3 regions of the Lederbergia graminis genome follow, and region 2 is predicted to be linked to each of the others. Evidence: riboswitches for the same ligand, from Rfam matches in the RefSeq annotation. Region 2 holds a riboswitch; each other region holds the start of a gene.
The links. Region 2 has a riboswitch for S-adenosylmethionine ahead of ssuE (NADPH-dependent FMN reductase). Riboswitches for the same ligand answer to the same signal wherever they lie in the genome.
Positions count from the first base shown of each region.

Region 1: linked by a shared signal. The riboswitch ahead of ACFPM4_RS20425 (O-acetylhomoserine aminocarboxypropyltransferase/cysteine synthase family protein) and the one ahead of ssuE (NADPH-dependent FMN reductase) in region 2 are both predicted to bind S-adenosylmethionine.
Region 3: linked by a shared signal. The riboswitch ahead of ACFPM4_RS06070 (bifunctional homocysteine S-methyltransferase/methylenetetrahydrofolate reductase) and the one ahead of ssuE (NADPH-dependent FMN reductase) in region 2 are both predicted to bind S-adenosylmethionine.

Region 1 is NZ_JBHSMC010000046.1:65,345-68,609, forward strand. Features, by position in the region: gene cls (cardiolipin synthase) at 1-637, shown strand, start outside; gene ACFPM4_RS20420 (redoxin domain-containing protein) at 673-1,272, shown strand; SAM riboswitch class I at 1,386-1,495, shown strand; gene ACFPM4_RS20425 (O-acetylhomoserine aminocarboxypropyltransferase/cysteine synthase family protein) at 1,606-2,904, shown strand.
Region 2 is NZ_JBHSMC010000027.1:143,750-147,014, reverse strand. Features, by position in the region: gene ACFPM4_RS17710 (LLM class flavin-dependent oxidoreductase) at 1-1,146, opposite strand, end outside; gene ssuE (NADPH-dependent FMN reductase) at 1,162-1,719, opposite strand; SAM riboswitch class I at 1,855-1,959, opposite strand; gene ACFPM4_RS17700 (DUF2651 family protein) at 2,104-2,352, opposite strand; gene ACFPM4_RS17695 (YfjL-like protein) at 2,378-3,094, opposite strand; gene ACFPM4_RS17690 (YfjL-like protein) at 3,137-3,265, opposite strand, start outside.
Region 3 is NZ_JBHSMC010000004.1:44,102-47,366, forward strand. Features, by position in the region: gene ACFPM4_RS06050 (Na+/H+ antiporter subunit D) at 1-27, shown strand, start outside; gene ACFPM4_RS06055 (Na+/H+ antiporter subunit E) at 52-528, shown strand; gene ACFPM4_RS06060 (Na(+)/H(+) antiporter subunit F1) at 549-812, shown strand; gene mnhG (monovalent cation/H(+) antiporter subunit G) at 796-1,152, shown strand; SAM riboswitch class I at 1,263-1,366, shown strand; gene ACFPM4_RS06070 (bifunctional homocysteine S-methyltransferase/methylenetetrahydrofolate reductase) at 1,437-3,265, shown strand, end outside.

The sequences.
Region 1 (3,265 bases), on a different contig from region 2:
AACTCGTTTTATCCTCGATTGGAATCAAGCTTCTACCCATAAAATTAGCTATGCAGAAAGACTGTTTCCAAAGCTTGAAGTGTTAGGTGAAACAGACATCCAAATTGTTTCTAGTGGTCCAGATTCAGAATGGCAACAAATAAAATATGGCATGTTAAAAATTATTTCCTCAGCTAAGAAATATATTTATATACAAACACCTTATTTTATTCCAGATGCAAGTGTACTAGATGCATTAAAAATTGCGGCATTATCAGGAATTGATGTAAGGTTAATGATTCCGAACAAACCAGACCATCCTTTCGTCTATTGGGCAACGTATTCCCATGTAGGTGAATTGTTAAAAACAGGTGGCAAGGTCTATATTTATGAAAACGGCTTTATTCATGCGAAAACAATGATTGCAGATGGGAAAATCGCTACAGTAGGTACTGCGAATATTGATTTAAGAAGTTTTCGACTGAACTTTGAAGTAAATGCATTCCTATATGACCAGGCATTAGTAGAAGAGCTTGTAAACATATTTGGAAATGATATGGAAAAGTCACGAGAATTAACAATGGAAGAATATAAAAATCGTTCACTAGGAATTAGATTCAAAGAGTCTATTTCTCGTTTATTATCTCCAATCTTATAATATGAGGTTATGTTGAAGCAGAGGTGGTTGTAAGGATGAAGAAAACCTTTGGAGTTCTTTTGCTAGGAGTACTTTGTGGCATATTAATCTTTCATGTCATACAAGATACAAAAGAAAAGAAAGCGGATAACCAAGCTGCGGAAGAATTTTTAATTGATGCTGCATATGAAACAAGTATAGGATCATTTGCAGAAGGTGTGTCTGAAGGAGATATTCCTCCAGATTTTGAATTAAAGACACTCGAAGGTGAAACAGTTAGATTATCAGATTTAAATGGCAAGAAAGTAATCTTAAATTTTTGGGCAACATGGTGTCCACCTTGTAAAGCCGAAATGCCTCATATGCAAAACTTTTACGAGAAAAAGGCAGATAAGTATGAAGTAGAAATTGTTGCTGTAAATTTAACTAGTAATGAGCGTGGAAGCAATATAGAGAAAAAAGTGAGCGATTTTATAGATGAATATAAATTATCATTTCCAATTCCACTTGATCAATCAGGAGACGTATGGGACAAGTATAAAGGAATTGCTATTCCTACTACTTATTTAATACAGTCTAATGGTCTTGTTCATAAACGGATAATTGGCCCAATGGACGAGGAAATGATAGAACGGTTAGTGAAGGAAATGAAGTAAGAAATGCTATATTATTTCTTTTTTTAGAAATTATGCAAAAATAAAGTTGACAATGTAAATGTTTGTAGATATACTAGTTTTCAAGAGTTACATAAATCAATATATTAGGATTATTCTTATCAAGAGCGGCGGAGGGATAGGCCCTGCGATGCCCGGCAACCTTCAGGAGTTTATCTGAAAAGGTGCTAATTCCTACAGGTCGAAGCGGTCTGGAAGATAAGATGGGGATCTGTTAAATCAAGCCCTCTTCTTATCAAAGAAGAGGGCTTTCTGTTTTTGTAATAATTAATCCAAGTTTTCTACTCAACTTAATCAAATTTAGGAGGCGTTACAATGTCAGAACAAAACTTCAGACCAGAAACATTATTACTTCATGGTGCACAACAACCGGATGAAACAGGTGCAAGAGCAGTTCCAGTATATCGCACTACATCCTATGTATTTAAAAATACAGACCATGCACAAGCATTATTTGGATTACAAGAAACAGGTAATATATATACTCGTATCATGAATCCAACAGTAGATGTTTTTGAACAACGTGTTGCTTTACTAGAAGGTGGAACAGCAGCTGTTGCTCTATCCTCAGGTATGGCAGCTATCGCATTTTCTATTTTGAACATAGCTGGTGCAGGTGATGAAATTGTTGCTGCAACAGACCTTTATGGTGGAACATATAATTTATTTGCAGTAAGCTTACCGAAGTATGGCATCAAAGTTCATTTTGTAGATCCAAAAGATCCGGAAAACTTCCGCAAAGCAATTACTCCAAAAACAAAAGCTATCTTTGGTGAAGTAATTGGTAACCCAAGTTTACATGTATTAGATATCGAAGCTGTTGCTGATATTGCGCATGAGAATGGTATTCCATTGATTGTCGATAGTACGTTTGCAACACCATACTTATTAAATCCAATTGAATGGGGCGCAGATATCGTAGTCCATTCTGCAACTAAATGGATTGGTGGACATGGAACTGCTATCGGTGGAGTAGTTGTTGATGCAGGTAAATTTGATTGGACGAACGGAAAATTCCCTGGTTTCACTGAACCAGACAACACATACCATGGTATTCGCTTTGGAGTGGATATTCCAAATGCAGCATTTGCTACAAAATTACGTGTTCAATTGCTACGTGACTTTGGACCATGCTTAAGTCCGGACAATGCATTTATTTTCTTACAAGGTTTAGAAACATTACACCTACGTATTGCAAAGCACGTAGAAAATGCAAAAGCAGTAGCAGAACACTTACAGAAAAATGATGCAGTAGAATGGGTTTCATACCCTGGTCTAGAAGATCACCCTTCATACGAGTTAGCTAAAAAGTACTTCCCTAAAGGTGCTGGTGCGATTGTTAACTTCGGTATTAAAGGTGGACGTGAAGCTGGTAGAACAACAATTGATAACGTGAAATTGTTCTCTCACGTTGCAAACGTTGGAGATGCAAAATCATTAATCATCCACCCTGCTTCTACTACGCATCAACAATTAAATGCAGAGGAATTAAAACTTGTTGGTGTAACAGAAGAATTAATTCGTCTAGCAGTTGGTCTAGAAGCAATTGAAGATATTACTGAAGACCTTGATCAAGCAATTGCAAAAGCAGTAGAAGCAACTTCTGTAAAATAATAGAATGCTAGAGAACTAGAGCATATTTTATGTTCTAGTTCTTTTTTGATTTTTAATAAGGGGGATTCTTTCCATCATAGAAAAAACCTTCCCCAGCGTAGAAAAGGAAGCAACGAGCTTCGAAAAGGGTCCGTCCAGCGTTCAAAAGACATGACTGAGCGAACAAAAGGAGAGTCCCAGTGTCCAAAAGAACACCCATCATCGAAAAAAACTTCCCCAGCGTTGAAAAGGAAGCGTCGAGCATCAAAAAGGGGCCGCTCAGCATTCAAAAGACATGTCTGAGCACACAAAAGGAGAGTCCCAGCATTCAAAAGAACATCTATCATCGAATAACCCTTCCCCAGAGTTGAAAAGGAAGCGT
Region 2 (3,265 bases):
TAAATCTGCAATTTGCTCTGGAGTTCCAACCATATTGATTCCCATGCCGCCAATCCCAATCTGTTCAGCAATTTCCCCAACAGTCCATTGGCGTGTAGGATCCACTTTCGTATAATTTTCTAGAGCGGAGCGGATAGAGTCGTTTTCCACATACTTTACAATTGTAGAAGGGTCATAACCAGATAAGTCGACACCAGTCCAACCTCCAAATAAAGCAAGAGCACCTTCATAGCTAATATGCTTTTTATACTCATTATATTTTTCTTGAGCTTCTTCTTCCGTTCTTCCAACAACTGGAGTGACCATCGTTAATATTTTCACTTCATCGGGATTTCGACCATACTTAACTGAATCATCTCGTAATTTTTTCACTGTTGCTTTGGCAATAGTAAGTGTCGGTGCTCCAATAAAAACTAGTTCAGCATTCTTTACAGCAAATTCTCTACCTTTGTTTGATGCACCTGCTTGGAAAAGTACTGGTGTTCTTTGTGGGGAAGGTTCACATAAATGAGCACCAGGAACTTTATAATATTTCCCTTCATGGTTAATATCATGGACTTTATCGGGGTCCGTATATATACGATTCTCTTTATCTACTTTTACAGCATCATCTTCCCAGCTGCTCTCCCAAAGTTTATAGCAAACTTCTAAATATTCCGCAGCAATATCATAGCGTTCATCATGATTAATCTGGTCTTCTAATCCCATGTTTACTGCAGCACTTTTTAAGTATGATGTAACGATATTCCAACCTACTCGTCCTTTTGTTAGGTGATCTAGAGTCGACATTCTCCGCGCGAATGTATAAGGGTGTTCATGTGTAACCGATGCAGTAACCCCAAAACCAAGATGTTTTGTTACGGATGACATAAGTGGAACGACAAGCAGTGGATCATTGACTGGTGATTGTGCTCCTTGGCGAACGGCCGCATCCCTTGAACCATTGTATACATCATATGTCCCTAGTACATCTGCAAGAAAAACAGCATCAAAACGTCCTTTTTCCAAAATTTTGGCGAGTTCAATCCAATAATCACTATCCTTATATTGATGGGAGCGGTCGTCTGGATGTGTCCATAGTCCAGGTGATTGGTGGCCAGCACAATTCATTTCAAATGCATTTAAATAAATTCTTTTTTTGGTCATCATTATTCTCCTTTGTTAAATGGTATAGTGTTCCGGGATTGGGTTGCTTTGTTTTTTGATAATTTCAGTAAAATAATCAAGTTGTTTTTTGGTTCTTGCTAATGTGTCAATGTCTAATATAGGTTCTAAGCTTTCCTTATCCACTTCCTGATCTGTCAGGTATATTCCCTTTAAGTTTTGGCCTTTTAGTGTTGCTAATAGCGGTTTTAGGGAAAACTCTAGTGCTAGTAAGTGGGACTTGCTGCCACCAGTCATTAAAGGTAAAACTGGTTTTCCTTCTAAAATTTCTTGCGGTAAAATATCAATCAATGTTTTTAATACTCCAGAAAAAGCAGCTTTATAAACTGGAGAACCGACGATGATGCCACTCGAATCACGGATTTGTTTAGCGATTCTTTCTACTACTGGGCTATTGAAGTTTGCGAAAAATAAATCATTATGTGGTACGTCACGAACGGAAATATGTGTAACTTGAAAGCCCTTTTGTTGTAATAAGCGCCCTAAGTATCGGAGTACTTGATCTGATCGCGAACTTTCAAATGGACTACCAGATAGAATTACAATTTCACTCATTGAAAATTCCCTCCTTTATAATTAACTAAACATAGATGTATACTTGGATTTTTGTGAATAAATTTACAATAAAAAAACCTCCTCTCAAAAGATGAGAGAAGGGTAGGGGATTTGAAGGAAATCAAACCATAACTGTTCTCATCTTTAGAATACAGTGTATTCTTCTGAAATTAGCACCATGCAATGTTGCTGGTTGCTGAGGTTTCGCAGGGTCAGTCCCTCCACCTCTCTTGATAAGAGTAAAATATTGGATTTTCTTACTGGTTTTTATTATAAGTAACTCAATCGGATTAATCAACAAATAATTGTCGACAAGATTCGAGTTACATCTTTTTGAAAAAAGATAAAGGCCCCGTACTAGGAGACCTTTATCCTCGAATGATCTTATTTTTTTCTAATAAACCAAACAATCAGCGAAATAACAAGGGATACAATTGTATAAAATGTTGCCCAACCAAATAGCGCTTGCCAACCAACGTTCTGGACCATTGGTAGAATGATAGTAAGGATATTAAGACCAATGAATAGAATAATTGGTACGATAAAGTAGCGTTTAAATTTAATCGTTACCAACAAAGAAAAAAGTAAAGTTGCAATCGGCGCTACTATTCCATAAAAAGCAATTTCCCACATGAAAAATCACCATTCCTTTTTATTTTTATTTTGAATGTTCATTAATAACACGTAAGGAGATATCAGTGTCCTTATCGAAGTTTACGGTGTATTTAGCGTAGTCTTTACTTCCTTTTGCATAGACAAAACCCTCAATCTTTGCATCATTATAAGGATATTTACCATTATTCAATGTTTTTTGAATTACTTGAACTACTTCTAAAGTTTGCTCCTTTGAAAGATTTGTTACATCAAGCGAAAAGTTAATATCAAACGGTTCAATTAACTCTATATCATGACTCCATTTTGTATCAGGAGGGTATTTTTCCTCTAGTACATCAAGATAAAATTCAATCTGTGTGACAATCCCTGGTATTTCTGAATCTATTCCTTCGTAAAGCTGCTCTTTAATTTCTTTTCCGAACTTTGCTCCTAGCTCATAATCAGTATTAACAGGATAGTAGTGGATGTCTGTTGGCTTCACCGCTCCCCACACTTCAAAAACATACTCGATTTCGTCGTCCCCTCGAAACTCTGTAACATCAAATCCATACATGCCAAAAGTAAAATCATAAACCCCATCACCATTTATGCGATACTCTGAATCAGGAAATTCTTCTTCCAAAAAATCTTCTAACCCAGCTTTTAAATAATGTTTTGAGACGGGATTTCCGTTGAAGATTTGATATAGGAAAAGGATAATTACAACAAGGATTATTAGTAGAATGATATATAAAATCTTTTTCTTTTTAATAGCAATCACTCACTTTCATGATAAATGATGTATCTTAGCTAGTTCAGTTCCTCAGTCTTTATATTCGCTAATACTTTCTATCGTAAGTTTTGTATGATGATTAAATTTGATTGAGTAAAGGGAATATTCATCGATTCCTTTTTCGTAGCCTTCCACTCTCGCCTCTCCATAAGGATAATC
Region 3 (3,265 bases), on a different contig from region 2:
CAATACATTGACGCAGTGTTGTATTAACCACAGTAAGGAGGAATGCAAAAAGTGGCTTTTCAAATTTTATTAAATTTTTTACTAGCATCCATTTGGATGTTTTTCCAAAATTCAATTTCTGTAACGACATTTACAGTAGGCTACCTTCTAGGATTATTGATTATATTTATTATGCGCCGCTTCTTTTCATCGCGATTTTATTTTTATCGGATACTAGCTATAATAAAACTCTTGTTGATCTTTATACGTGAGTTAATATATTCGAACCTAGCAGTTTTAAGAAATATATTAAGTCCTAAACTTACCATTCAGCCTGGAATATTTGCTCTTGATACAAAGCTTACAGCAGAATGGGAAATCACCCTGCTTGCAAACTTAATAACTTTAACTCCAGGGACACTTGTAATAAACGTTTCAAATGATAAAAAAACACTCTATATCCATGCAATGGATATTAAAGATGTGGAAGATACGGTGAAAAGTATTAGAAATACTTTTGAGAAGACCATTATGGAGGTGAGTCGCTAGTGCTTGAAACTGTATTAACAATCGCACTTTTTGGATTTGCGCTATCATCCCTATTTTTATTAATACGTATCGTAAAAGGACCTACTACACCTGATAGAGTAGTTGCACTTGATGCAATGGGAATTAATTTGGCTGCAATTACAGCACTAGCTTCTATGTTATTAAGTACAAAGGCGTTTCTCGATGTGATTATTTTATTTGGTATCCTTTCTTTCATCGGAACTGTTTCATTTTCGAAGTTCTTACAGAAAGGGGATATTATTGAATATGAGCGCAGGGATTGAAATTACAATATGTGTTCTAGTTTTAATTGGTACATTTTTAAGCATTGTTTCAAGTGTAGGTGTTTTGCGTTTACCTGATGTATACACTCGTAACCATGCAGCATCCAAATCTACAACGCTAGGCGTATTAGTAACATTAGGAGCAACATTGCTTTACTTTTACTCTGCAGACGGAGAAATAAACCCACGAATTTTATTGGGAATAGTATTTATCTTTTTGACTGCTCCTGTATCAGGTCATTTAATAGCACGCGCTGCTTACTTTTCAGGAGTAAAACTACATAAGCGTAGTGTACAAGACGACTTAGACGTTAAGACAAAAGAGATAAAATCCAAATAAAATTGTTTATGTATCACCTTGCATTTGTAAATTTAATACAAAAATTCATCTTGACATCATCATATTACTAACGTTATGATTATTCTAATAATTTAACAATTGAATTACTTTTCTTATCAAGAGAAGCAGAGGGACTGGCCCAATGAAGCTTCAGCAACCAGCCTACTGGCAAGGTGCTAAATCCAGCGAACTTTTTAGGTTCGAAAGATGAGAAGGAACGAATGTCATAAACTCGTAAAGCCTTCTTTTGAAGGCTTTTTTTTAACGAAAGGAAGAAAATATGTATGAATTTACTAGAAAAATTAAAATCTAATGTACTAACCGCAGATGGAGCCATGGGAACATTACTATACTCATACGGTATTGATTATTGTTATGAAGAATTAAATCTTGCAAAACCAGAAATAATAGAGAAAATTCATCAAGAGTATATTTCAGCCGGTGCTGATATTATTCAAACAAATAGTTATAGTGCCAATGCTATTAAACTAGCTCGTCATGGTTTAGAAAACCAAGTAAAAGCAATTAACGAAGCCGCTATCAACATTGCTAAACAAGCAGCTGCACCTGGTGGACAATATGTCCTTGGAACAATTGGTGGCATACGTGGAATTCGCAAAAGTGATGCAACATTAGAAGAAATCATTACATCTGTAAATGAACAAGTACAATACCTCCTAGCAGGTAATCCTGATGGACTCTTACTAGAAACATATTATGATTTTGAAGAACTATCCACAGTAGTAACTCATTTACGAAAATTAACAGACACCCCCATTATTGCTCAAGTTTCTATGCATGATCCTGGTGTATTACAAAATGGACTAGCACTAAACGAAGCATTACACCAACTTGTATCGATAGGTGCTGATGTTGTCGGTGTTAATTGTCGACTTGGTCCATATCATACCATCCAAGCATTTGAATCTGTAACATTACCTAAAAACGCATTTTTATCTGCATTTCCAAATGCAAGTCTCCTTGATGTAGAAGATGGTCGTGTCGTCTTTGAATCAGAAGCTGATTATTTTGGACGTGCCGCTCTCCTTCTACGTGATGAAGGTGTTCGTTTAATCGGTGGTTGTTGTGGGACTACACCAAAGCATATTGCCGCTGTAAAAAAACGAATTGGAGAAATTCCTCCAATAAACAAGAAAACTGTCACTCCACAAAAACCAATCGTTATTCGAGAAGCTGAGCCAACTAAAAACGAACCACTCCATGAAAAGGCGAAAAAGAAAAGGACTATAATTGTGGAGCTAGATACACCTCGACACCTTGACACCACTAAGTTTATTGATGGAGCAAAAGTGCTAAATGAAGCTGGAATTGATGCTATCACAATGGCAGATAACTCCTTGGCATCTCCGAGAATTAGTAATATGGCAATGGGATCCATTTTAAAAATGGAAAACAACATTCGTCCTCTTGCTCATATTACGTGTAGAGATAGAAATTTAATTGGACTACAATCACATTTAATGGGACTGGATGCACTTGGAATTCATGATATTCTCGCTGTTACTGGTGACCCAACGAAAATAGGAGATTTCCCTGGTGCTACGAGTGTATATGATGTTTCTAGTATGGATTTACTTCAACTAATTAAAAAGCTGAATGAAGGTATTTCATTTTCCGGAAAGCCATTGCGGAAGAAAGCTAATTTCTCTGTCGCAGCTGCTTTTAATCCAAATGTTCACCAATTACACCGTGCCGTCCAACGCCTAGAGAAGAAAATAGCCAAAGGTGCTGATTATTTCATTACACAGCCTGTTTATACGAAGGAAAAAATTATTGATATCTATGAAGCAACAAAACATTTATCAGAACCGATTTTCATTGGTATTATGCCTCTTACAAACATACGAAATGCCGAGTTTTTACACAATGAGGTACCTGGAATAAAACTATCAGATGAAGTATTAGAGCGTATGCGGGCATGTGGAGAAAATCGTGAACAAGCGACAGCAGAGGGTGTTCAAATTGCAAAAGAACTAATTGATACTGCTGCTGATTTATTTAATGGTATTTATATTATAACTCCACTCCTAAGATATGACATGTCTTTACAGTTAGTTCAGCACATCCATCAAATCGATAACAAGAAAGAGAG